Vreelandella piezotolerans: one gene and its partners. The protein of the gene in region 1 interacts with the protein of each later gene in a pairwise test. Links are inferred from orthologs where the notes say so. Each region holds a gene or a part of one and is shown on either strand. Other genes may lie near its edges.

Region 1 (2,887 bases):
CAGGATGATTTCGCTGGAGGCGGGCACGTCGAGGTCCGCATGGCCACATTTCACTAGCTCGGTGCGCGAGCCGCGCAGCAGGCCTGCAAAGGCATATTCGGAGAGCGTGTCCGGCACGGGCGTCACCGCACCGAGAATGGTCGCCGGGTCGGCGCCTAACGCCACCGCGACGGGGAACGGTTCGCCGGGATGGGCTTTTTGGAACTCGAGAAAATCCAGCGCGCCGCCGCGATGGGAGAGCCAGCGCATGATCAGGCGATTCTTTCCGATCTTTTGCTGGCGATAGATGCCCAGGTTTTGGCGCTTTTTATGGGGGCCTTTGGTGATCACCAGCGGCCACGTGACCAGCGGTGCCGCATCGCCCGGCCAGCAGTGCTGAATCGGCAAGCGCCCCAAGTCCACGTCATCGCCTTCGTAAACGACTTCCTGAACCGGCGCACGCTTGACGCTCTTGGGCCCCATGCTGAGCACTTGCTTGAAGATCGGCAATTTGTCCCAAGCGTCTTTTAACCCTTTGGGCGGGTCTGGCTCCTTCAAAAATGCCAAGAGCTTGCCCACTTCGCGCAGCGCCTCGACTGAATCCTGCCCCATGCCCAGCGCGACCCGTTTTGGGGTGCCGAACAGGTTTCCCAACAGCGGCATGTCGTGACCCTTCACATTTTCGAACAGCAGTGCAGGACCACCGGCACGCAGCGTGCGGTCGCAGATTTCGGTGATTTCCAAGTAGGGATCTACTTCGGCCGTGATGCGCTTAAGTTCACCCTGCGCCTCCAGCGCTGCGATAAAGTCACGCAGATCGTTGTACTTCAATGCCCTCTCCTCAACCCGGCTGTCTGATGCCTGATAGCGGTACCGCCACCCTGGAGCGCCTTAACGGCGCTTCATGGCTTCGAAGAATTCGAGATTGGTCTTGGTGTCTTTCAGACGATCGATCAAGAACTCGGTGGCTGCGGTATCTTCCATCGGGTTGAGCAGTTTTCGTAGGATCCACATACGCTGCATTTCATCTTCAGAGGCCAATAGATCCTCACGGCGAGTGCCGCTGCGGCGAATGTTGATCGCCGGGAAGACACGCTTCTCCGCCAGTTTGCGGTCAAGGTGCGCTTCCATGTTACCGGTGCCCTTGAACTCTTCGAAGATGACTTCGTCCATTTTCGAGCCGGTATCGACCAGCGCGGTGGCGATGATCGTCAGGCTGCCGCCCTCTTCGATATTACGCGCCGCCCCAAAGAAGCGTTTCGGCTTCTCGAGTGCATGGGCATCCACACCACCGGTGAGCACCTTGCCAGAGCTGGGTACGACGGTGTTGTAAGCACGCGCCAAGCGAGTGATGGAGTCGAGCAGGATCACCACGTCTTTCTTGTGCTCAACTAAGCGCTTGGCTTTTTCGATGACCATTTCGGCTACCTGTACGTGGCGGGCAGGCGGCTCATCGAAGGTGGAGGCGACCACTTCACCGCGCACGGTGCGGGACATCTCGGTGACTTCCTCCGGGCGCTCGTCGATCAGTAGCACGATCAGATGACACTCGGGGTTATTGCGCGTGATCGAGGTCGCGATGTTCTGCAGCATCAGTGTCTTACCCGCTTTCGGGGGAGACACCAGCAGGCCGCGCTGACCTTTACCGATGGGCGCGGTCAGATCGATGATCCGGGCGGTCAGATCTTCGGTCGACCCGTTGCCGATCTCCATACGCAGACGGTCGTTCGGAAACAGCGGCGTCAGGTTCTCGAAGAGAATCTTGTGCTTGGCATTTTCCGGACGATCAAAGTTGATCTGGCTGACTTTGAGCAGCGCAAAATAGCGCTCGCCCTCTTTGGGCGGACGAATTTTGCCGGAAATGGAGTCGCCCTTGCGCAGATTGAAACGACGAATCTGTGAAGGCGATACGTAGATATCGTCCGGTCCGGCGAGGTACGAACTGTCGGCGCTACGCAGGAAGCCGAAGCCATCCTGAAGAATTTCCAGCACACCGTCGCCATAAATATCCTCGCCGCTTTTGGCATGCTTCTTGAGGATGGCGAAAATGATGTCCTGTTTGCGCGAACGGGCCAGGTTGTCGATGCCCATTTCACGGGCGATATCGAGCAGCTCGGGAACGGTTTTTTGCTTGAGTTCAGTGAGATTCATCGGTGTGTTAGAAAATTGCTCATGAAAGCTAGGCGCTAAGCGCCAGGAATAAGACAGGAGGCTTGGCCGATATCATAGGGTCAATATCATAGGGCTAAGCGCCGAGTGATGCGTTCAGACCCCATTTAGGCACACGCTCGCGTGGTAAAAGCCGGGCAGTCGCCATAACGATACCTAATACGTAAAAGCGGTATCACTGACTGCTTAGCATGAGGGTGCAAATAAACTAGCTAATCTGATTGGCACGGAGAATGCGTTTCAGCGGGTTGTCTGACGACTTGGACATCTGGCTGATGCCATCTGGGTACGTACTGCTCGGGGTGCCCGAGTCAGTGCGCTTGTTTAGACGAACAAGCCAACTCGGATCAAGCCAGTAGCTCGATGGTAGTCAAGCCCCGCGACAAACGCAAGCCTTTGGCAATTGACAATAGCCAGAGGTCGCAGCAACCTTGGCATAGCCAATTTGAAGGATAGCTCATGCCCAAGGACATTTCGCTCCCCATCGCCGCCCCTGCCGAGTTCGAGAGCGGCGAGCCGCAGCGCCTAGCCGCCATTGACCTGGGCTCCAATAGCTTTCACCTGCTGGTGGCTAATTACCAAAATGAACGATTGCAAGTCGTGGCACGCCTGGGCGAGAAGGTCCAACTGGCGGCAGGACTCGACGAAAACGGTTATCTCAGCGAAGCCGCCATGCAGCGCGCGCTCGACTGTCTGGGCCGATTTGCGCCGTTTTTGACCGATATTGAGGGGTCTCACC
Region 2 (7,706 bases), 240 kb from region 1 along the record:
CTGACGGCGCAACCCAACTGCTTCACAAGCGGCGATGCGCTCGGCGAGATAGGTAGCCACTTCTTGCTCGATGGGATCTCGATAGCTAGGCGCGTGCTGCATGCTCTGCGGCTCACCTTGGCGGTGCATCAAACAGACAGGCAAGCCGCTGCTGGCGGCGGCGGCCAAAGCGCCCTCACGCTCGAGCGCCCGCACATCGTTGATCATGCCTGCGCCCAAGGCGCTCGCTTCACGAATGACCATGGCGCTACTGGTATCCACCGAGACCAGCGCATCGAGCTCGCGCACCAAGGCTTCGACCACGGGTGCGACACGATCCAACTCCTGCTGTTCCGAGACCGGCGTGGCCCCGGGACGCGTGGACTCCCCCCCCACGTCGATCATCGCGGCGCCTTCCGCCAGCATACGTTCGGCGTGGCGAAGTGCATCGTCTAGGGCAACATGCTGACCGCCATCGGAGAACGAATCTGGCGTGACGTTCAAAATCCCCATGACGCGCGGGAACGAAAGATCGAGCGTATGGCGCCCGCAGCGCAGCTGCAAAGCACTCTTTGTCGAGCGCAAAGGCGATGAAGGGTCAACGTTGGAAGTCATGCTGCCGCCTAAATCAAAAGAAACATAAATACGATTGCCCAACAGCATAACAAAAAAGGCGCCCCCATAGGGGACGCCTCTGCGACTCATGGCTTTGGCTGGCTCAAGGGCCTGCAGGGCCGCCCAGCGGGTCGGAGGGACGGCGGCGCGGCTCGTCGTCGTCCTCTTCGCCATCGTCGCTCGATGCGTTCGACGCTTGATCCTCTGACTTGGTGTCAGGCTTGTCATCGTTCACGCGCATACCACCACCCGATGAGTCACCGTCGCTCCAGCCCTCCGGTGGACGCGGGTCACGGCCTTCCATGATGTCTTTGAGCTGGTTGGCGTCAATGGTTTCGAACTTCATCAGCGCTTCTGCCATGGCATCCAGCTTATCGCGGTTGTCATGCAGGATTTGGCGCGCCTGCTCGTAGCACTCGTCGATGATCTTGCGCACTTCTTTATCGAGTCGCGTGGTGGTTTCGCCCGACTTCAACTTGCCACCACCTTGTCCCGGGCCGCCGAGAAACTGGTGAGACTCGTCCTCGTCGTACATGATCGGGCCCATCTCATCCGAGAGCCCCCACTTGGCGACCATGTTATGGGCCAATTCCGTCGCCCGCTTGATATCGTTGGAGGCACCGGTCGTGACACCGTTGACACCCAATGTCATCTCTTCAGCGATGCGACCACCAAACAACGAGCAGATCTGACTAATGATTTGCTGACGTGACAGGCTGTAGCGATCCTCCTCGGGTAGGAACATCGTCACACCGAGCGCGCGGCCACGCGGGATGATGGTCACCTTGTAGACCGGGTCGTGTTCGGGCATGACCAAACCGATAATTGCGTGGCCCGCTTCGTGGTAGGCCGTATTGAGCTTCTCTTTGTCGGTCATGACCATGGATTTGCGCTCTGCGCCCATCATGATCTTGTCTTTGGCAAGCTCAAGCTCGTCCATCCCCACCAAGCGCTTGTTACGACGTGCGGCAAACAGGGCGGCTTCGTTCACTAGGTTTGCGAGGTCGGCACCCGAGAAGCCCGGTGTACCGCGCGCGATGAGCTGCGGTTTGACGTCGTCCGCTAGCGGAACCTTACGCAGGTGAACGCCCAGAATGTGCTCACGGCCTCGAATGTCTGGCAAGCCAACGGTGACCTGGCGATCGAAACGGCCGGGGCGCAGCAGCGCGGGGTCAAGTACGTCAGGGCGGTTAGTCGCGGCGATGACGATGATGCCTTCGTTCGCCTCAAAACCGTCCATTTCTACCAGTAGCTGGTTCAGCGTTTGCTCACGCTCGTCGTTACCACCACCCATCCCCGTGCCGCGAGAGCGGCCTACGGCATCGATCTCATCGATGAAGATGATGCAGGGCGCCTGCTTCTTGGCCTGCTCGAACATATCGCGAACGCGCGAAGCACCCACCCCCACGAACATCTCGACGAAGTCGGAACCCGAGATGGAGAAGAACGGCACCTTGGCTTCGCCGGCGATGGACTTGGCCAGTAGCGTCTTACCGGTACCGGGCGGGCCCACCATCAGCACGCCGCGGGGAATGGTGCCGCCCAGGCGCTGAAACTTGGTCGGGTCGCGCAGGAAGTCGACCAGCTCTTCGACCTCTTCCTTCGCTTCGTCACAGCCTGCCACGTCGGCAAAGGTGGTTTTGATCTGGTCCTGAGAGAGCAGCTTCGCTTTGGACTTGCCAAAACTCATTGGGCCGCCTTTACCGCCCCCAGCGCCGCCCTGCATTTGGCGCATGAAGAACATGAAGATAGCCAGAATCAGCAGGATCGGAAAGCTGGCGATCAGTAGACGCGTCCAGATGCTCTGCTGCTCTGGCTCCTTACCGACCACGGTGACGTTATTGCTGAGCAGATCGTCCATCAGCTTGGGATCTTCCGCTGCTGGACGAATGGTCTGGAACTGCGAACCATCCGTGCGCTCACCGGTGATGGTGTAGCCATCGATGGTGACGCTACGTACCTGTTGATTTTGCACCTGCTGCACGAACTGAGAGTAGTTCGTGGTCTGAGGTGCGCTTTCCGTACTGAAATTATTGAACACTGTCAGTAGAACGGCCGCGATGACCAACCACAGAATCAGGTTCTTCGCCATATCGTTCAAGGGGCTACCCTCATTACAAGAATCCGTCAGTTAACCGCTAATACTCTGACCTTACACCAGAGCTTAACGTTCAACCATTGCCAAAGCCCGTTGGGCGTTGGGCCATCTGTGTCACGCTCGTCCAGTGTGCATAATGTGACACATCTTGCGCCTGCCTGTCTGGCAATCGCGATGATAAATCTTGGCTATTGCGCCAGCGGCATGTCCGCGCCGGTCACCCGCGAAAGCCCTCCGCTAAAAAGTAGACTTCCCGCGAGCGCGCTCGTGAGGCGTCCGGTTTGCGGGTCACCACTCGGTCAAAACTGCCGCGCAGTTCTTTAAGGTACGCATCAAAACCCTCTCCTTGAAAGACTTTCACCAAAAAGCGGCCTTTTGGAGAGAGCGTTTCTCGAGCCAGCTCCAACGCCAGCTCGGCTAAATACATGGCCTGCGGCTGATCGATGGCCGCCATACCACTCATATTGGGGGCCATGTCGGACATAACAAGGTCTACCGGGCGATTTCCCAACCGGTCGAGAATCGCATCGAGCACGCTCTCCTCGGTAAAGTCACCCTGAATGAAATCGACACCTGCCAGCGCATCCATCTCCAGGATATCGGAAGCGATGACCACCCCTTCCGGCCCGACTTTTTCGGCGGCGATCTGGCTCCACCCGCCAGGGGCAGCCCCCAGGTCGATGACCGTCATGCCATTGCGAAACAGCTTATCCTTCTCGTCCAGCTCTAGCAGCTTGTAACTCGCCCGTGAGCGATAGCCATCCTGCCAGCTCTGCTTCACATACTGGTCGTCGAAGTGCTCTTTCTTCCAGTTGTTGCTGGTTTTGCTCACTGAATGTTTTCGGCTTGGAGGCTTTTGCTGCATGTGGGAATCTGACGCTTGGATAAGGGATGGGCGCGTTCACGCGATTGCTTTCACTCAGCGGCATTTCACCGTAAGATGGAACGTTAAGCGCTAACCGGGATACCGCAAGATACCATGAGCTTGTCACAGGCACAAAAGAAAGCATTTCGCAGCATTGGCCACCATTTGAACCCGGTGGTCACCGTTTCTGAGAACGGCGTCTCCGACAATTTGCTCGCAGAACTCAACCGCGCGCTCAACGATCACGAGCTGATCAAAGTCAAGCTCGCCCTGCCAGAGCGGGACGACCGTGCCGCGATGATCAACGAGCTGCTGGCTGACAGCAACGCCGAGCTGGTGCAAACCATCGGCAAGATGGCACTGCTGTATCGCCGCAACCCAAAGGCGAATCCCAAGCTGTCGAACGTCACTCGCTTCGAGAATCACCACGGTCGACACTAACGCGTACAGGGCGTTCAGGCTCGATGTCACGCACCTGACCACCAAAAGGCCCGATGCAGTCTCCTGCACCGGGCCTTTTTTTGCGCTAGCGGTACGTGGTTAGAGGTGCTCGACGCTCTCGATCTCGTACTCCACGTCGCCGCCTGGGGTTTTCACCACCACGACATCGCCCTCTTCCTTACCGATCAGCGCACGCGCAATGGGTGAAGTGACCGAGATTCTGCCCGCTTTGATGTCGGCTTCGTCTTCGCCCACGATGCGATAGGTCACGCTGGCATCGCTATCCAGGTTCAGCAGCGATACGGTTACCCCGAAAATCACCTTACCGGTCTTCGGCAGCTTGGTGACATCGATCACCTGCGCACCAGAAAGCTTGCTTTCGATTTCCTGGATACGGCCTTCGATGAATCCCTGCTGCTCGCGCGCCGCGTGATACTCGGCGTTCTCCTTGAGGTCGCCATGTTCACGCGCTTCGGCGATGGCGGCAATCACCCGAGGGCGCTCTTCGCCCTTCAAGTGATTGAGCTCCTCGCGAAGGCTTTTTTCTCCCGCTACCGTCATCGGGACCTTGTTCATTGACTTGCTCCTGCATGCAGATCCTGAAGGCGCCGCACCGTAATCTCCCTACCGTACTCTAGCGCCATGCAAACGGCATTAGCGCCCGCCAAGGTGGTCGCATAGGGCACCTTGCGCGCGAGAGCAGTACGGCGAATGATCGAAGAGTCGTTGATTGCCTGACGACCTTCGGTAGTGTTCACGATGTAGGCGATTTCGTCGTTCTTCAGCAGATCGACGATATGGGGACGGCCTTCGTAGACTTTATTGACGTGCTCCACGGGCAAACCGGCGGCTTCGATAGCCACTGCCGTACCACGCGTTGCACAAAGCGTGAAGCCTAATGTTAGCAGAGAACGAGCCACTTCGATAATCCCCTGCTTGTCGGGTTCGCGTACCGACAGGAAGGCTTTACGATCGCCCTCCAGCGCCGGAATTGCTTCTCCCGCGCCCAGTTGCGCCTTGAAGAACGCTTCTGCGAAGGTATCGCCCGAGCCCATGACTTCGCCGGTGGACTTCATTTCCGGCGAGAGAATCGGGTCGACGCCCTGGAACTTGTTGAACGGGAAGACCGCTTCTTTGACGCTATAGAAGTGCGGCACGATCTCACGCTCGAAGCCCTGTTCGGCCAGAGTCTTACCGGCCATGCAGCGGGCTGCCACCTGCGCCAGCGAGGTACCGATGCACTTGGACACGAACGGCACGGTACGTGAGGCGCGTGGGTTGACCTCAATCACGTAGATCTCGCCATCCTGCCAGGCCAGCTGCACGTTCATCAGACCTTTGACGCCCAGCTCGACGGCCATTTTCTTGACCTGATCGCGCATCTCGTCCTGCACGTCGGCCGGCAGCGAGTAGGGCGGCAACGCACAGGCGGAGTCGCCGGAGTGAACGCCCGCTTGCTCGACGTGCTGCATGATACCGCCAATCACGACCTGCTGACCGTCGGAGACCGCATCGATGTCGACTTCCACCGCGGCACTCAGGAAGTGATCCAGCAGTACCGGCGAGTCGTTGGAGACTTTCACTGCGTTGGTCATGTAGTTTTCGAGCTCGGAGGCGTCGTAGACGATCTCCATCGCCCGGCCGCCCAGGACGTAACTCGGACGCACGACCAAGGGGTAGCCAATTTTTTCGGCTTTGGCGAAGGCATCTTCGAAGCTGCGGGCCGTGGCGTTGGGCGGCTGTTTCAGGCCGAGCTTGTCGATCATCACCTGGAAGCGCTCGCGGTCTTCCGCGCGGTCGATGGCGTCCGGCGTGGTGCCAATGATCGGCACGCCTGCAGCTTCCAGTTCGCGGGCAAGCTTCAGCGGCGTTTGTCCACCGAACTGGACGATGACGCCCACCGGCTTCTCTTTATCGGCAATTTCCAGCACGTCTTCCAGCGTGACCGGCTCGAAGTAGAGACGATCCGAGGTGTCGTAGTCGGTGGAGACGGTTTCCGGGTTGCAGTTGACCATGATGGTTTCGTAGCCGTCGTCGCGCATGGCGAAGGCGGCGTGAACGCAGCAGTAGTCGAACTCGATACCCTGGCCGATACGGTTCGGGCCACCGCCCAGCACCATGATTTTCTGGCGATCCGAGACGTCTGCTTCGCACTCTTCCTCGTAGGTGGAGTACATGTAGGCCGTGTCCGAGGCAAATTCGGCCGCGCAGGTATCCACGCGCTTGTAGACCGGGCGGATGTTGGCGGCTTGACGCGTCTTGCGGAACTCTTTTTCGGACACGCCCAACAGCTTCGCTAAACGAGCATCCGAGAAGCCCTTGCGCTTGAGCTGGAACAACTCGCGGGCGGAGAGGTCCGCCAGCGCACGCTTGGAAACCGCCGCTTCGGTCAGAATCAGGTCTTCGAGCTGGACCAGGAACCAACGGTCGATGTTGGTCAGCGCGAACACGTCGTCCACGCTCATGCCCGCGCGCATGGCGTCGGCGACGAAGAAGATGCGCTCGGCACCCGCTGCCTGTAGCTCGCCCTTGATTTGGGCCATCGCGTCATCGGTAAACTCGGTAATGATCGGGTCGAGGCCGTCGTTACCGGTTTCCATGCCGCGCAGCGCTTTTTGCAGCGACTCTTGGAACGTACGGCCAATCGCCATCACCTCGCCCACCGACTTCATCTGGGTGGTCAGGCGGTCGTTCGCCTGGGGGAACTTCTCGAAGGTGAAGCGCGGGATTTTGGTCACGACATAGTCGATGGACGGCTCGAAGGACGCCGGAGTTTGGCCGCCGGTAATGTCGTTTTGCAGCTCGTCCAGGGTGTAACCCACCGCCAGCTTCGCGGCGATCTTGGCAATCGGGAAACCAGTGGCTTTGGAGGCCAGCGCCGACGAGCGAGAGACACGGGGATTCATCTCGATGACGACCATGCGGCCGGTCTTAGGGTCCATACCGAACTGAACGTTCGACCCGCCGGTTTCTACGCCAATCTCGCGCAGCACCGCGAGGCTGGCGTCGCGCATGATCTGGTACTCTTTATCGGTCAGCGTCTGGGCCGGGGCCACGGTGATGGAGTCGCCGGTGTGGACGCCCATGGGGTCGAAGTTTTCGATCGCGCAGACGATGATGCAGTTATCGTTCTTATCGCGCACCACCTCCATTTCGTACTCTTTCCAACCCAGCAGCGACTCGTCGATGAGCAGCTCGTGGTTGTTGGACAGTTCGAAACCGCGGGTGCAGATCTCTTCGAACTCTTCCTTGTTGTACGCCACGCCGCCGCCGGAGCCGCCCATGGTATAAGAGGGGCGAATGATCGTCGGAAAGCCCAGCTCCGCCTGAATCTCCCACGCCTCGTCCATGGTGTGCGCCACTTTGGCCTTGGGGCACTCCAGGCCGATGTTCTTCATCGCCTTGTCGAACAGATCGCGGTCTTCGGCCTTGTTGATGGCATCGGCATTGGCACCGATCATCTCGACACCGTATTTGGCCAGCACGCCGTGCTTGTCCAGGTCCAGCGCGCAGTTCAGCGCCGTCTGACCGCCCATGGTGGGCAGAATCACATCCGGGCGCTCGGCTTCGATGATTTTCTCGACGGCTTGCCAAGTGATCGGCTCGATGTAGGTGGCATCGGCCATGGCGGGATCGGTCATGATGGTGGCCGGGTTAGAGTTGACCAGAATGACCTGGTAGCCCTCCTCGCGCAGCGCTTTACAGGCC
Region 3 (5,575 bases), 1.8 Mb from region 1 along the record:
ACGCCCCTGGGCGATATTTCTAATGGGGCCGACGGCTGCTGGCAAAACCGACGCTGCGATAGCGCTCCATGAGCAGCTAGGCCATGAACTGATCAGCGTCGATTCTGCCATGGTCTACCAAGGCATGGATGTGGGTAGCGCCAAGCCCAGCGCGGCAGAACTGGCGCGGGCGCCCCACCGTTTGATCGATATTCGTGATCCTGCAGCCCCCTATTCAGCGGCAGATTTTCGTGAAGACGCCCTGCGTGAAATGCGTCAAATCAGCGCAGCCGGTCGAGTGCCGCTATTAGTGGGTGGCACGATGCTTTACTACAAGCGCTTGGTCGAAGGCGTGGATAATTTGCCAGGAGCAGACGTTGCCATTCGCGAACGCCTGGAGGCACAGCGTCAGCATGAGGGATTGGCTGGCCTGCATCGCACGCTGGCCGAAGTCGACCCATCCTCAGCGGCACGTATACACCCCAATGATCCTCAACGGCTGATGCGCGCGTTGGAAGTGTACTATGCGAGCGGTCGGCCGATGAGCGAGCTATGGGCAGAGCAGCAGCCGGAAACCTTTCCATGGCGGGTGCTGTCGATAGCCCTAGCACCCAACGAACGACAGGTGCTTCATCAGCGTATTGCCCGGCGTTTCGAAATGATGTTGGCAGAGGGCTTGATAGACGAGGTCGCTGCCCTCAAAAAGCGTAGTGATCTTCATATTAACTTGCCATCCATGAAGAGCGTTGGCTACCGTCAGGTATGGGAGTATCTAGACGGTGCTTATGATCGCGATGAACTCGTGGCACGAGGTATCATTGCCACTCGTCAGCTTGCCAAGCGTCAATTGACGTGGCTGAGAAGCTGGCCGTCCTTGACATGGGTCGATTCGCAGCAGCCAGATGCGCTGGATAAGCTTCTGAAATTCGTGCGTGAAAGCGGTGCTTAGCGTAAGATAGTGATTTCGTAAGCAAGTGTTTTCGAGTGGCCGGCTAACGCGTTTGACACATTAGGCCTTTCGGGCAACAAGATTGCGGCGTAGCACCAGTAGGGCACGCCATTTGATAACCAACCCCAACGACAGTTTTAGGGAGAGCAACATGTCCAAAGGGCAGTCCCTTCAAGACCCGTACCTGAACATTTTGCGCAAGGAGCGCATTCCGGTCTCTATTTTCCTGGTAAACGGCATTAAATTGCAGGGCCAGATTGAATCGTTTGACCAGTTTGTCATCTTGTTGCGCAATACCGTCAGTCAGATGGTTTATAAACACGCTATTTCCACGGTGGTGCCCTCGCGCAACGTGCGTTTGCCGGCACAGGATCCGTCAGCACCCGACGCTGACATCTAACACCGCTGGATAGCAAAAGAGTCCATGAGGTATTGATTGTTTTTTGAACGCCCAGACGCCGGTGAAACGGCAGTACTTGTTCACGTAGATTTCTACGATGAGCAGGCACGTGAAGACCCGGGTGAGTTCTTGGAGCTCGTGCGCTCTGCTGGCGCAGAGCCCGCGACATTGCTCACAGCGAGTCGACAGCGGCCTGATTCCCGCACCTTCATAGGGTCAGGTAAGTTGGACGAGCTGCGGGCAATGCTCGCAGCTCATGACGCTGAACTGGTCATCTTCAACCACAGTTTAAGTCCTTCCCAGCAGCGCAACCTGGAGCAAGAGCTCAAGTGCCGCGTGTTGGACCGTACCGGTCTGATACTCGATATTTTTGCGCAGCGGGCACGAACGCATGAAGGTAAGTTGCAAGTAGAGCTTGCTCAACTCGAGTACATGTCCACGCGCTTGATTCGCGGCTGGACGCACCTCGAGCGTCAAAAAGGCGGTATCGGCCTGCGCGGTCCCGGCGAAACACAGCTAGAGACCGACCGTCGTTTGCTACGCGGCCGTATCAAATCGATTCATAAGCGCTTGGATAAAGTGCGCAGCCAGCGTGAGCAGAACCGGCGTGCTCGAGCCCGTGCAGAAATTCATAGCGTGTCGCTAGTGGGCTATACCAACGCGGGTAAGTCGACGCTATTCAATGCGCTGACCAGCGCTGAGGTCTACGCAGCGGATCAGCTCTTTGCGACCCTAGATCCGACACTCCGTCGTTTGGAAATCGAAGACGTAGGGCCTGTCGTCATGGCCGATACCGTCGGTTTTATCCGCCACTTGCCGCATAAGTTGGTGGAAGCTTTTCAGGCGACGCTGCAAGAAGCGGCGGAAGCGACGCTGTTGGTGCATGTCATCGATGCGGCCGACCCTGACCGCGATCTCAACGTTGAGCAGGTCGATAGCGTACTGAAAGAGATTGGGGCGGATAGCGTTCCGGTACTCAAAGTGATGAACAAGATCGACAAACTCGATAGTGCGCCACGTATCGAGCGAGATGGTCACGGCGTACCTGAGGTGGTCTGGCTATCGGCTCAGCAGGGCCAAGGGCTTGAGCTGTTACATGAAGCGTTGACCGAGCGGCTCGCCAACGACGTGATTGGTTTTTCGCTCACCCTGTCGCCAGAGCAAGGTAAGCTGCGCGCAGGCCTGCATGAACTCAATGCCGTGCGCGAAGAGAGTTTTGACGAGCAGGGGCGCTCCGTATTGGATGTGCGCTTGCCGAGGCGCGACTTCAACCAGTTGATGGCTCAGTTGGGAGAGCGTGCCAATACCTATTTACCAGAAGCATTACGCGAATCTGACGAATGGTAGCCCATCGAGTACCTACCCCCATAGTCATCGGCTGTAAAGGTATGGTACAAGATTGATATAGCAATAATATCAAAAGCACCCGGCCTTGCATTCAGTATCAAGGCAAAGTGCAGGTGAACACCTTAGTGGAGACGAAGTATGGCCTGGAATGAGCCCGGTGGTGGCAACCAGCACGACCCCTGGAGCGGTGGCGGCCGACGCGGTAATGGCGGCGATCGCGGTGGGAACAATGGTGGTGGAAACAACGGCGGCAATAATGGCGGCAATAACCAGGGGCCGCCTGACTTGGATGAAGCGCTGAAAAAGTTCCAAGACAAGCTCAACGGTATGCTAGGCGGCAGCGGCAAGAAGAGCGGCGGTGGTGGCGGCAAGAGTGGTGGCGGTAAGCCTCGTAACTCGTTTGCTCTGCCAGGCCTTCTGCTCATCGTGGCGCTTGCCATCTGGGGAGCCTCGGGCTTCTATCTGGTGGACCAATCGGAGCGGGGCGTCGTGCTGCGTTTTGGTGAGTACCAGGGCATCGTCGAGCCGGGCCTCCAGTGGAACCCGCCGCTCATCGATGACGTGCGCATGGTCAACGTGACGCGCGTACGCTCTGTCTCTCAAACTCAGTCCATGCTGACGCGTGATGAAAACATCGTCGAAGTGGAAATTTCTGCTCAGTACCAGGTCGCGAATCCGCGCGATTTCGTGCTGAACGTTCGTGATCCGGCGCTCTCCATCGAGAACGCACTGGACTCTGCGCTGCGGCACGTGGTCGGTGGCACGGACATGATCGATATCCTGACCTCTGGTCGTGAGATACTCGGTAGCTCCGTCGCGAGCCGTCTGCAAACGTATCTGGATGCCTACGGCGCCGGTATTCGCCTGCAAACTATCAACATCGAATCCACGTCGGCACCTGCGCCCGTCATCGATGCTTTTGATGACGTTATCCGTGCCCGTGAAGATCGTCAGAGAACGATCAACGAAGGTATGGCGTACGCCAATGCGATCATTCCGGCCGCACAGGGTCAGGCTCAGCGTATCGTCGAGCAGGGCCAAGGATACCGTGAGTCGGTGGTGGCAGAAGCACAGGGTCAAGCTAACCGTTTCAACGCGCTGCTGACCGAGTATCGCAACGCGCCGGAAGTGATGCGCGAACGTATGTACCTGGATGCCATCGAAGAAGTCTTTGGTGGGACGCCGAAAGTTCTGCTAGACGTGAGCGACAATGCGCCGCTGATGTATTTGCCGCTCGATCAAATGCGCGGCGGTAGCAGTAACGACAGTCGTTCGGCGAGCAATGATAGCGGTGCTAACAGCAGCGATACGGTCGATCCGCGCGTGTTAGAGTCGCTGCGAGGCAGCCAAAGTAGCTCCTCATCGTCGTCCAGCAATAACCCCATTCGCAGGGAGGGCCGCTAAATGATTAATAATCGATCCCTGCTTATCGTAGGTGGTTTGGCCGCCGTCGCGTGGCTAGCGAGCAACAGTCTTTATGTCGTGGATGAAACCGAACGCGCTGTGAAGCTACGCTTTGGTGAAGTCATCGAAGAGAATATTCAGCCGGGTCTGCATGTGAAAATTCCGATTGCGCAGACCATCCGCAAGTTCGACGTGCGGCTGCTGACGCTGGATACCGATACTAGCCGCTATCTGACTCTTGAGCAGAAAGCGGTCATCGTCGACTCTTATGTCAAGTGGCAAGTCGTCAACCCGACCCGCTACTACGAGGCTACCGCAGGCGATGAACTGATGGCGATCCGCCTCATTCAGCCGCGAGTGGATGAGAGTCTGCGTAATGAATTCGGTCGTTTGAATCTTCAGGAAATCATTGCCGAGCGCCGTGATGACCTGATGACAGGCCCCACCGAAGAGCTCGATCAGCTCATGCGTGAAGAACTCGGCGTGGCGATTCGCGATATTCGTATCAAGCGCATCGACCTGCCTGAAGATGTCTCGGCAGCCGTCTTCGAGCGCATGCGCTCAGAGCGTGAGCGTGAGGCTCGCGAGTGGCGCGCACAGGGTCAGGAAGAGGCCGAGCGGATTCGCGCTAATGCCGACCGTCGCCGTCAGGTGCTGCTTGCTCAAGCCAACGAGCGTGCCGAGACGCTGCGCGGTGAGGGGGATGCCGAAGCAGCCGCTATCTTCTCGCAGGCTTATAGCCAGGACCAAGAGTTCTTCGCTTTCTGGCGCAGCCTGAACGCTTACCGTGAAAGCTTCTCTGGCGATGGTAATCTGCTGGTGCTAGAACCGGATAGCGACTTCTTCCGTTATCTACGCAGCGCCGTTCCCGACAGCGCCGAGTGATGCGCCCATCCCGCCAAGCACTGCGCTTGGCGGGGTTCATATAGCGCATAAACGTGATAGACTTTACCTACCGGGCGTCGCCCGGTTTTTTTGTGGCCCTCGTTTCGTGAACGTTCCACACAGCGCCTCGTGAGGCAGCGAGTGGTGTCGTTAGAAAGGGCCTTCATCGTCTCGCAGGATTGTTCACATGACCATCGCTGACCGCTGGCTACTGCCCGACGGCATGGATGAGGTGCTGCCGCCTCAGGCAAGCCGCATGGAAGAGCTGCGCCGTGCGCTGCTCGATCTTTACCATTGCTGGGGCTACGACCAGGTCATGCCGCCCCCGGTGGAGTTTTTGGACTCCTTGCTGACCGGTACCGGCACGGACCTCGATCTTCAAACGTTCAAGCTGACCGACCAACTGACGGGTCGCATGATGGGCGCCTCGGCAGACGTCACACCGCAGGTGGCGCGGATGGACGCCCACTCCCTAAAACGCCAGGGGCCAGTTCGGCTGTGTTACTGCACCAATGTGCTGCGTGCCAAAGCCGACCAGCATCAAGGGGGACGCAGCCCAGTGCAGGTCGGAGTCGAGCTGTTTGGCCATGCTGGCCTCGAAGCCGACAGTG
Region 4 (7,796 bases), 410 kb from region 1 along the record:
CCGCCGCTGCAGAAACGCCGAACTTCTCTTCCATCGCTTCGATCAGCTCGACAACTTCCATGACGGACATGTCGGCTACAGCATTGATGATATCGTCTTTGGTCAGTGCCATTGTTTCATTCCTAACTTTGCGGGAGTCTCGGTCGACCGAGAACTCAGGGTTCATTGCTTGGTTCAGGCAACGCTACGACTCGATCGTTCACGCCGCCTGCAAGAAACGCTGCTTAGGCAGCTTCGGCTTCTTGCTTTTGGTCGCGCAGTGCGGCCAGAGTACGAACCAGCTTGCCAGCGGAGGCTTCTTTCATGACCGACATCAACTTGGCAATCGCCTCGTCGTAGGTCGGCAGGGTTGCTAGACGATCGATGTCAGCAGCCGGAATCAGCTCACCTTCGTAGGCCAACGCTTTGACTTCGAAGTTCTTCTCATCTTTGGCGAAATCCTTGAACAGACGAGCGGCAGCGCCCGGATGCTCAGTAGAGAAAGCCAGCAGAGTAGGACCAACAAAGCTCTCGTTCAGGCACTCCCACTGAGTGCCTTCGAGTGCGCGGCGAGCCAGCGTGTTACGAACAACGCGAAGCTCTACACCGTTCTCGCGGGCCTGCTTACGCAGATCGGTCATTTTGCTGACCGTAACGCCACGAGAATCGGCAACTACGACGGAGAGTGCGCCCTTGGCCGCTTCACTGACCTCGGCAACAATCGCTTTCTTGCCTTCAAGTGCTAGTGGCACAGTGATCACTCCTTCGTGCCGGAACCCATCAAGGCTCCGGTGGTTACCATCTCTTCCAAGGCATACTGCTGGCCTTGGAAGCCTTGGGGGATGGTGCTCACCAGAAAGCGGCTTGCGAAAAGCGTTAACCAACTGGCGGCCACACCATCTGCGCAGGCGCTCTAGGGCGATTAAGCCGCCCCGTCTCAAAAGACGAGGCGGCACCTGCGGTCTTTGACGGCGCCTCGCTCGACTGACTGCCTAGCGAGGGACCGCAAAGTTCTTGCTCGGTACTTACTAAAACCTGCCGACGACTCGCTTATACCAGCGCAGAGTGGTCGATGGTCAAACCCGGGCCCATGGTAGTGGACAGGGTAATTTTCTTAAAGTAGATGCCTTTGGAGGAGCTCGGCTTGAGCTTCTTCAGGTCAGCTACCAGTGCTTCCAAGTTGCCCTGAACGGACGCCGCGTCAAAATCCACTTTACCTAGGGTCGTGTGGATGATGCCGTTCTTATCGGTACGGAAACGCACCTGACCCGCTTTGGCATTTTTGACCGCCGTCGCCACGTCAGGCGTCACGGTGCCTACTTTCGGGTTCGGCATCAGGCCACGCGGACCAAGAATTTGGCCCAACTGACCGACAACGCGCATCGCATCCGGAGAGGCGATGACCACGTCGAAGTCCATTTGGCCTTTTTTGACTTGCTCAGCCAGATCGTCCATACCCACGATGTCAGCACCGGCTTCTTTAGCCGCATCAGCATTGGCACCTTGGGTGAAGACGGCTACGCGAACGTCTTTACCAGTACCGTTAGGCATGACGGTAGCGCCACGTACGACCTGATCGGATTTACGCGGATCAACACCCAGGTTGATCGCCACATCCAGAGACTCTTTGAACTTGACAGTCGACAGCTCGGAAAGTAGCGCAACGGCTTCTTCCAGAGAGTACGCTTTGTTCGGGTCTACTTTCTCGCGAATGACTTTCGCGCGCTTAGACAATTTAGCCATGATCAGAGACCCTCCACGTTTAAGCCCATGCTACGAGCGCTACCAGCGATGGTGCGCACCGCGGCGTCGAGATCAGCAGCCGTCATATCCGGCTCTTTGGTCTTGGCGATCTCTTCGAGCTGCTCGCGAGTCACGGTACCGACTTTCTTCTTGTTCGGCTCACCAGAACCGGACTTGATGCCAGCCGCTTTCTTGAGCAGAACGGCGGCCGGCGGTGTTTTGGTGACGAACGTGAAGCTACGGTCAGAGTAGACAGTAATCACGACAGGCGTCGGCAGGCCCGGCTCAATTTCTTGAGTCGCAGCGTTGAACGCCTTACAGAATTCCATGATGTTCACGCCATGCTGACCCAGCGCGGGGCCTACGGGCGGACTCGGGTTGGCTTTACCTGCAGCAACCTGCAGTTTGATATAAGCCTGTACTTTCTTGGCCATGGTAAATACTCCAGTTGGGTGATAGCGCCTGACGGCTCCCCGGTACGCGTAAAGCAGCGCTGGGCTGCTTTACATGAATCCAGACTGGCGCGCATAGGACACCAGCCTGCAACATTTTGAGATTACTCTTTTTCTACCTGCGAGAACTCGAGCTCAACAGGCGTTGCACGCCCAAAGATCAGCACGCTGACCTGCAGGCGGCTCTTGTCGTAGTTCACCTCTTCAACGACACCGTTGAAGTCAGCAAACGGACCATCGATGACACGAACGGACTGACCCGGCTCGAACATGGTTTTGGGTCGCGGCTTGTCGGTGCCGTCTTTCACACGACGCAGAATGGCTTCCGCCTCGCGACTGGTAATCGCGGCGGGCTTCTCTTTGGTGCCGCCAATGAACCCCATGACACGCGGCGTTTCATTCACCAGGTGCCAAGTTTCATCCACCATTTCCATCTCGACTAACACGTAGCCCGGATAGAACTTGCGCTCACTCTTGCGGCGCTTACCGTCACGCATCTCAACCACTTCTTCCGTCGGCACCAGGATCTCGCCAAAGCGATCTTCCATGCCGTACATCTTCACACGCTCGATAAGCGAGCGCATGACATGCTTTTCGAAGCCGGAATAAGCGTGGACGACGTACCAACGTTTGGACATGAAAACTCCTAACCAATGACGCCGGACATCGCCCAGCCAAGAAGAGTATCGATCAACCACAGCATCAGACCCACCACCAGCACAGCCACTAGCACGATCGCCGTGGTTTGGATGGTTTCAGGACGGGTCGGCCATACAACGCGCTGAATCTCTTTCTTGGCGCTGATGGCAAGCTCAACCAAGTCACGGCCTTTGGTGGTTGTTAAGGCGATCAAACCCGCAAGCGCACACAACACCACCACACCTAAGACGCGGTAGAGCAGGCCAACATCGGTGAAATAGGTATTACCAACGACTGCAACGACAAGCAGCGCCACAACCGCCGCCCACTTGAGCCCGTCATGGCGCGTCTGTTGCACCTCTTCGCCATGTTTTACGGAACTAGGCTTCATAAAAACGAGACTCCCAAGGGTGCAGCGAGCGACAAAGGAATTCTAGAAAAGACATACCAACCTGGGGAAGGTTGGCAGGCCAGGAGGGAATCGAACCCCCAACCTGCGGTTTTGGAGACCGCTGCTCTGCCAATTGAGCTACTGGCCTGTATCGTCACGTGCGCAAGCAAACGCCTACGCAACAGCGGGCGCCATGATAGCGGAGAAACCCCCACCTGACAACCCTTACTTTTACCCTCCACCCAATGGGAGAGCAAAGACAAAAAAAGCGAGCTTCGCTCGCTTTTTTTGCAATATGGAGCTCATGGACGGAATTGAACCGTCGACCTCACCCTTACCAAGGGTGTGCTCTACCCCTGAGCTACATGAGCCAAACACATCAAACTGGAGCGGGCGGCGGGAATCGAACCCGCACCATCAGCTTGGAAGGCTGAGGTTCTACCATTGAACTACGCCCGCCGAACTTGCCTGCAGAATGACAATCCGTTGCACGAGAAACAGTAGCTAATGCCCGCTTACCGGCGTTTCATTCCCAAGCGCTGACTAACTCAGCGCTCGATCAATCTGGTGGAGAGGGAAGGATTCGAACCTTCGAAGCTTTCGCGGCAGATTTACAGTCTGCTCCCTTTGGCCACTCGGGAACCTCTCCAGCTGTGGCGGCACATTATGCCAGCCTCCAAAACGGTGTCAAGCCTGCAAACTCTTTATTTATCAAAGCTTGCTGGAAGCAGCACTTCAAAGCACGGCATCCGCTCTGGAACGCGCTGCATTCTGTCAAAGCAGCATCGAGAATGCAAGGCCTGCACGAATTTTTTCTAATGATACCGGCTCTGGTACTCGCGGCGCACCCGACATCTTTCCAGCACGCTCGGCAAACGTGAGCGGATAGCAGGCCTCCAACCCACCATAGACCATGTCGGGCCACACCGCGTGAGGCACTTGCACGCCGCGGGATACCACACGGGCATCGCCGCCGGTCAGCAGCACCGGTAGTGTCACCCCCTGCTGATCGCATACTTCACTGTAAATGCGGTTGATGGCGCTAACGGCGGCCATGTAAATACCATGGTTCACCGCATCCACCGTGCGCCTTCCCGGCTCTAGTAGCGCATCGGCTTCGCTTTCCGGATCGATGGCGACATTGCGTGTTCCCAGCTTCAGGCTCTCTTTCATCAGCCGCAGTCCTGGGATGATAAAACCACCCAGATGCATACCACCCGGTAAGACGAAGTCGATGGTAATGGCACTCCCGCAATCCACCGCGCAGCACCCCCCCGCCAGCTGGTAGCCTGCCAGCGCCCCCATCCAGCGGTCGACGCCGAGTCGCCCCGGCTCCTCGTAGCCGTTGACGACACCGAGCGCCTCTGACGTCGAGCGAGCCACGTACACATGGCGCACCTGGCGCCGCAGCAGCGCGACGGTCTCTTCAAGCACGGCCGTCCTGGCCACGCTGGAGATACGTACCGCTTCCACGACGTCCAAATCGGGAATGTCTGCCCCGGGACGCCACTCCTCTCGCGTCCACACGGCGCCTCGCGAACGGATCTCGCTGCTCTCGGCATCCTTGAGCCGCCACTTCGACAGCGTGTTGCCGATATCCAAATCCAAAATCATAGGCGCCTACGTACGCTAATCTCACCGCCGACCAGGCGTCGCGAGTAACCATTTTCAGTAACCCATAGGTTACCACTTTCATCGACATCCCCGGCGACGGCATCGCTGGAACGCTCGCCTTGAATCACACGGATGGGCAGGCCTGCGTAGGCATGCCGCTGATTCCAGGCATTCAACCAGGGAGCAAACCCGCGGGTTTCGAACCCCGCCAGCATGTTCAAAAGCCCTGCTACCATGTCTGCCGCTAGCTGATTACGCGAAATGCCCGGCTGCGCATCGAACAGCGCCGCCACCGGCTGGTCGATCGTGGCGCGCAAGCTATCTGGCAATGACAGATTCATGCCCATGCCGATGACCACTTCGCAGGGGCCAGCCGCGTCGCCGGTCACCTCGATCAAAATACCGGCCAGCTTACCGAGTTCACCACCCTGCTCGGCCAGCAGCACATCGTTGGGCCACTTCAACTTGGGCGACACACCATAACGTTCGAGCACTTGGGAGACCACCACACCGACGGCCAGACTAAGCCCCTCCAGCGCATTGATGCCGGACTCGAAGCGCCACCCCATCGACACCATTAGGCTCTGCCCCCAGGGAGTCGACCACACTCGCCCCCTGCGACCACGCCCAGCCGTTTGCAGCTCGACGAAGCAGACCTCGCCATGCCCCGCCCCTTGCGAAAAGCGTTCGCGCAGATATTCGTTACTGGACGGCAGCTGATCCTCGACGAATAGCCGTGTCAGTAAATGGCGGGCATCGGCGGGCAGCCGTTCGACGATCTTGGCGCCCTCCAGCGGTTCTAACGGGTAGGCGAGCCGGTAGCCGCGCCCTTTGACGGCCACCAGCTCGACACCCAGCGCCTCTAATTTTTTTAGTTGTTTCCACACGGCGGCTCGGGAAACGCCCAGCGCTTCGCCTAATTGTTCACCGGAATGAACCTCGCCATCGCTTAACAAACGCATCAGGTTACCGATGGTCATGTGCTTGCCCCAACTGGGAAAACGCCTATCTTAACGGAAGCGTCACAACAGCGAAAACTGCCGCGTTTAGGTTATTGACTTGCTGCTTTGTTTAAGACAGCGCTGGTAGTAGACCATCCCCAGACCCTATAATGCCGCCCTATTTTTCCAGCAGGATCGCGTCGTGATCGAGAATCTTCGCAACATTGCCATCATCGCCCACGTAGACCACGGTAAAACTACCTTGGTAGACAAACTGTTAAGCCAGTCCGGAACGCTCGACCGTAAGGCCGAAGGCCAAGAGCGCATCATGGACTCGAATGACCAGGAAAAGGAGCGCGGTATTACCATCCTGGCCAAAAACACCGCTATTCAGTGGCAGGATGGTAATGGCAAGGGTTACCACATCAATATCGTCGACACGCCTGGGCACGCCGACTTCGGTGGTGAAGTCGAGCGCGTCATGTCCATGGTGGACTCGGTACTGCTACTGGTCGACGCCGTTGACGGTCCGATGCCGCAGACCCGCTTCGTGACCCAAAAAGCGTTCTCCCAGGGCCTGAAGCCGATCGTCGTCGTTAACAAGATTGACCGTCCTGGCGCGCGCCCCGACTGGGTCATCGATCAAATTTTCGATCTATTCGACAACCTCGGCGCCACCGACGAGCAGCTCGACTTCCCGATCATCTACTGCTCGGCGTTGAACGGTATTGCCGGCATGGATCCGGAAGAGCTGGCCGACAACATGGACCCGATGTTCCAAGCCATCGTGGACATCGTCGAGCCGCCGAAGGTCGAAGTCGACGGCCCCTTCCAGATGCAGATCTCAGCGCTGGACTACAACAGCTACGTCGGCGTCATCGGCCTGGGCCGCATCACTCGCGGCAGCGTCAAGCCGAACCAGCAAATCAGCGTGATCACTAAAGAAGGCAAGACCCGTAAGGGTAAGGTCGGCCAGGTGATGACCCATATGGGCCTCGAGCGAGTGCAGACCGATGAAGCCACCGCTGGCGATATCGTCTGCATCACCGGCATCGAAGATCTAGCGATCTCCGACACGCTGTGCGACGTGAATAATGTCGAAGCGCTGCCGCCGCTGACCGTCGATGAGCCGACCGTCTCCATGACGTTCCAGGTCAACGACTCGCCGTTTGCCGGTAAAGACGGCAAGTTCGTTACCAGCCGCAATATCAAGGATCGTCTGGATCAAGAACTGATCCACAACGTGGCACTGCGCGTCGAGCAGGGCGAAACCCCCGAGAAGTTCAAAGTCTCTGGCCGTGGCGAGTTGCACCTGTCGGTGTTGATCGAAACCATGCGCCGTGAAGGCTTCGAGCTGGCCGTTGGCCGTCCGGAGGTCATCATCAAAGAGATCGACGGCGTCAAGCAGGAGCCCTACGAAGAAGTCATCATCGACTGTGAAGAGCAGCACCAAGGCTCGATCATGGAAGAGCTCGGCTACCGCAAGGGCGAAATGACCAACATGAACCCGGATGGTAAAGGCCGTGTTCGTCTGGACTTCATCATTCCCGCCCGTGGTTTGATCGGTTTCCGCGGCCAGTTCCTGACCCTGACGTCTGGTACCGGCATTCTAACCAGCCGCTTTGACCACTACGGCCCGCTAAAGCCCGACGCCGCCATCGAGCGTCGTAATGGCGTCATGGTCTCCATGGTCGACGGCAAAGCGCTGGCCTACGCGCTTTACACGCTGCAAGAGCGTGGCAAGCTGATCGTCGACCACGGCACCGAGGTGTACGAAGGTATGCTGATCGGTATCCATAGCCGTGCCAACGACCTGGTGGTCAACCCCACCAAAGGTAAGAAGCTGGATAACATGCGCGCCTCGGGCAACGACGAGAACATCGTACTGACCCCGCCAGTGAAGTTCACTCTGGAGCAAGCCATCGAATTCCTCGATTCCGATGAACTGGTCGAAGTAACGCCGAGCTTTATCCGCCTACGTAAGAAACTGCTCAAAGAGAACGAGCGCAAGCGCTCCAGCAAAAAGTAAGCTGACCG

What was found.
Region 2: the proteins of rho (region 1) and yhbY interact in binary tests that used the Escherichia coli proteins (3 or more experiments, as listed by UniProt). The link is inferred for Vreelandella piezotolerans from one-to-one orthologs.
Region 3: the proteins of rho (region 1) and hfq interact in binary tests that used the Escherichia coli proteins (3 or more experiments, as listed by UniProt). The link is inferred for Vreelandella piezotolerans from one-to-one orthologs.
Region 4: the proteins of rho (region 1) and nusG interact in binary tests that used the Escherichia coli proteins (3 or more experiments, as listed by UniProt). The link is inferred for Vreelandella piezotolerans from one-to-one orthologs.

Annotation. Positions count from the first base shown.
Region 1 is NZ_CP048602.1:600,985-603,871, reverse strand. It holds rho (transcription termination factor Rho), read right to left. Parts: upstream 2,131-2,887; coding sequence 871-2,130; downstream 1-870. Other genes in the region: ppx (exopolyphosphatase), read left to right, coding at 2,608-2,887; ubiD (4-hydroxy-3-polyprenylbenzoate decarboxylase), read right to left, coding at 1-810. UniProt on the Escherichia coli protein: Facilitates transcription termination by a mechanism that involves Rho binding to the nascent RNA, activation of Rho's RNA-dependent ATPase activity, and release of the mRNA from the DNA template.
Region 2 is NZ_CP048602.1:358,459-366,164, reverse strand. Bases 2,472-5,334 are described here. They hold yhbY (ribosome assembly RNA-binding protein YhbY), read left to right. Parts: upstream 2,472-3,671; coding sequence 3,672-3,998; downstream 3,999-5,334. Other genes in these bases: carB (carbamoyl-phosphate synthase large subunit), read right to left, coding at 4,571-5,334; greA (transcription elongation factor GreA), read right to left, coding at 4,098-4,574; rlmE (23S rRNA (uridine(2552)-2'-O)-methyltransferase RlmE), read right to left, coding at 2,910-3,557; ftsH (ATP-dependent zinc metalloprotease FtsH), read right to left, coding at 2,472-2,695. In the rest of the region: folP (dihydropteroate synthase), read right to left, coding at 1-594; more of ftsH, read right to left, coding at 698-2,471; more of carB, read right to left, coding at 5,335-7,706.
Region 3 is NZ_CP048602.1:2,371,732-2,377,306, reverse strand. What follows is about bases 1-2,703. They hold hfq (RNA chaperone Hfq), read left to right. Parts: upstream 1-1,079; coding sequence 1,080-1,328; downstream 1,329-2,703. Other genes in these bases: hflX (ribosome rescue GTPase HflX), read left to right, coding at 1,365-2,675; miaA (tRNA (adenosine(37)-N6)-dimethylallyltransferase MiaA), read left to right, coding at 1-928. Also shown: FtsH protease activity modulator HflK, read left to right, coding at 2,814-4,079; protease modulator HflC, read left to right, coding at 4,080-4,964; GYM47_RS10940 (ATP phosphoribosyltransferase regulatory subunit), read left to right, coding at 5,152-5,575. UniProt on the Escherichia coli protein: RNA chaperone that binds small regulatory RNA (sRNAs) and mRNAs to facilitate mRNA translational regulation in response to envelope stress, environmental stress and changes in metabolite concentrations.
Region 4 is NZ_CP048602.1:189,041-196,836, reverse strand. What follows is about bases 1,046-3,998. They hold nusG (transcription termination/antitermination protein NusG), read right to left. Parts: upstream 2,813-3,998; coding sequence 2,279-2,812; downstream 1,046-2,278. Other genes in these bases: GYM47_RS00850 (type III pantothenate kinase), read right to left, coding at 3,979-3,998; secE (preprotein translocase subunit SecE), read right to left, coding at 2,821-3,204; rplK (50S ribosomal protein L11), read right to left, coding at 1,725-2,156; rplA (50S ribosomal protein L1), read right to left, coding at 1,046-1,722. In the rest of the region: rplL (50S ribosomal protein L7/L12), read right to left, coding at 1-112; rplJ (50S ribosomal protein L10), read right to left, coding at 225-731; more of rplA, read right to left, coding at 1,030-1,045; more of GYM47_RS00850, read right to left, coding at 3,999-4,818; GYM47_RS00845 (biotin--[acetyl-CoA-carboxylase] ligase), read right to left, coding at 4,815-5,798; translational GTPase TypA, read left to right, coding at 5,962-7,788. UniProt on the Escherichia coli protein: Part of the processive rRNA transcription and antitermination complex (rrnTAC). The complex forms an RNA-chaperone ring around the RNA exit tunnel of RNA polymerase (RNAP).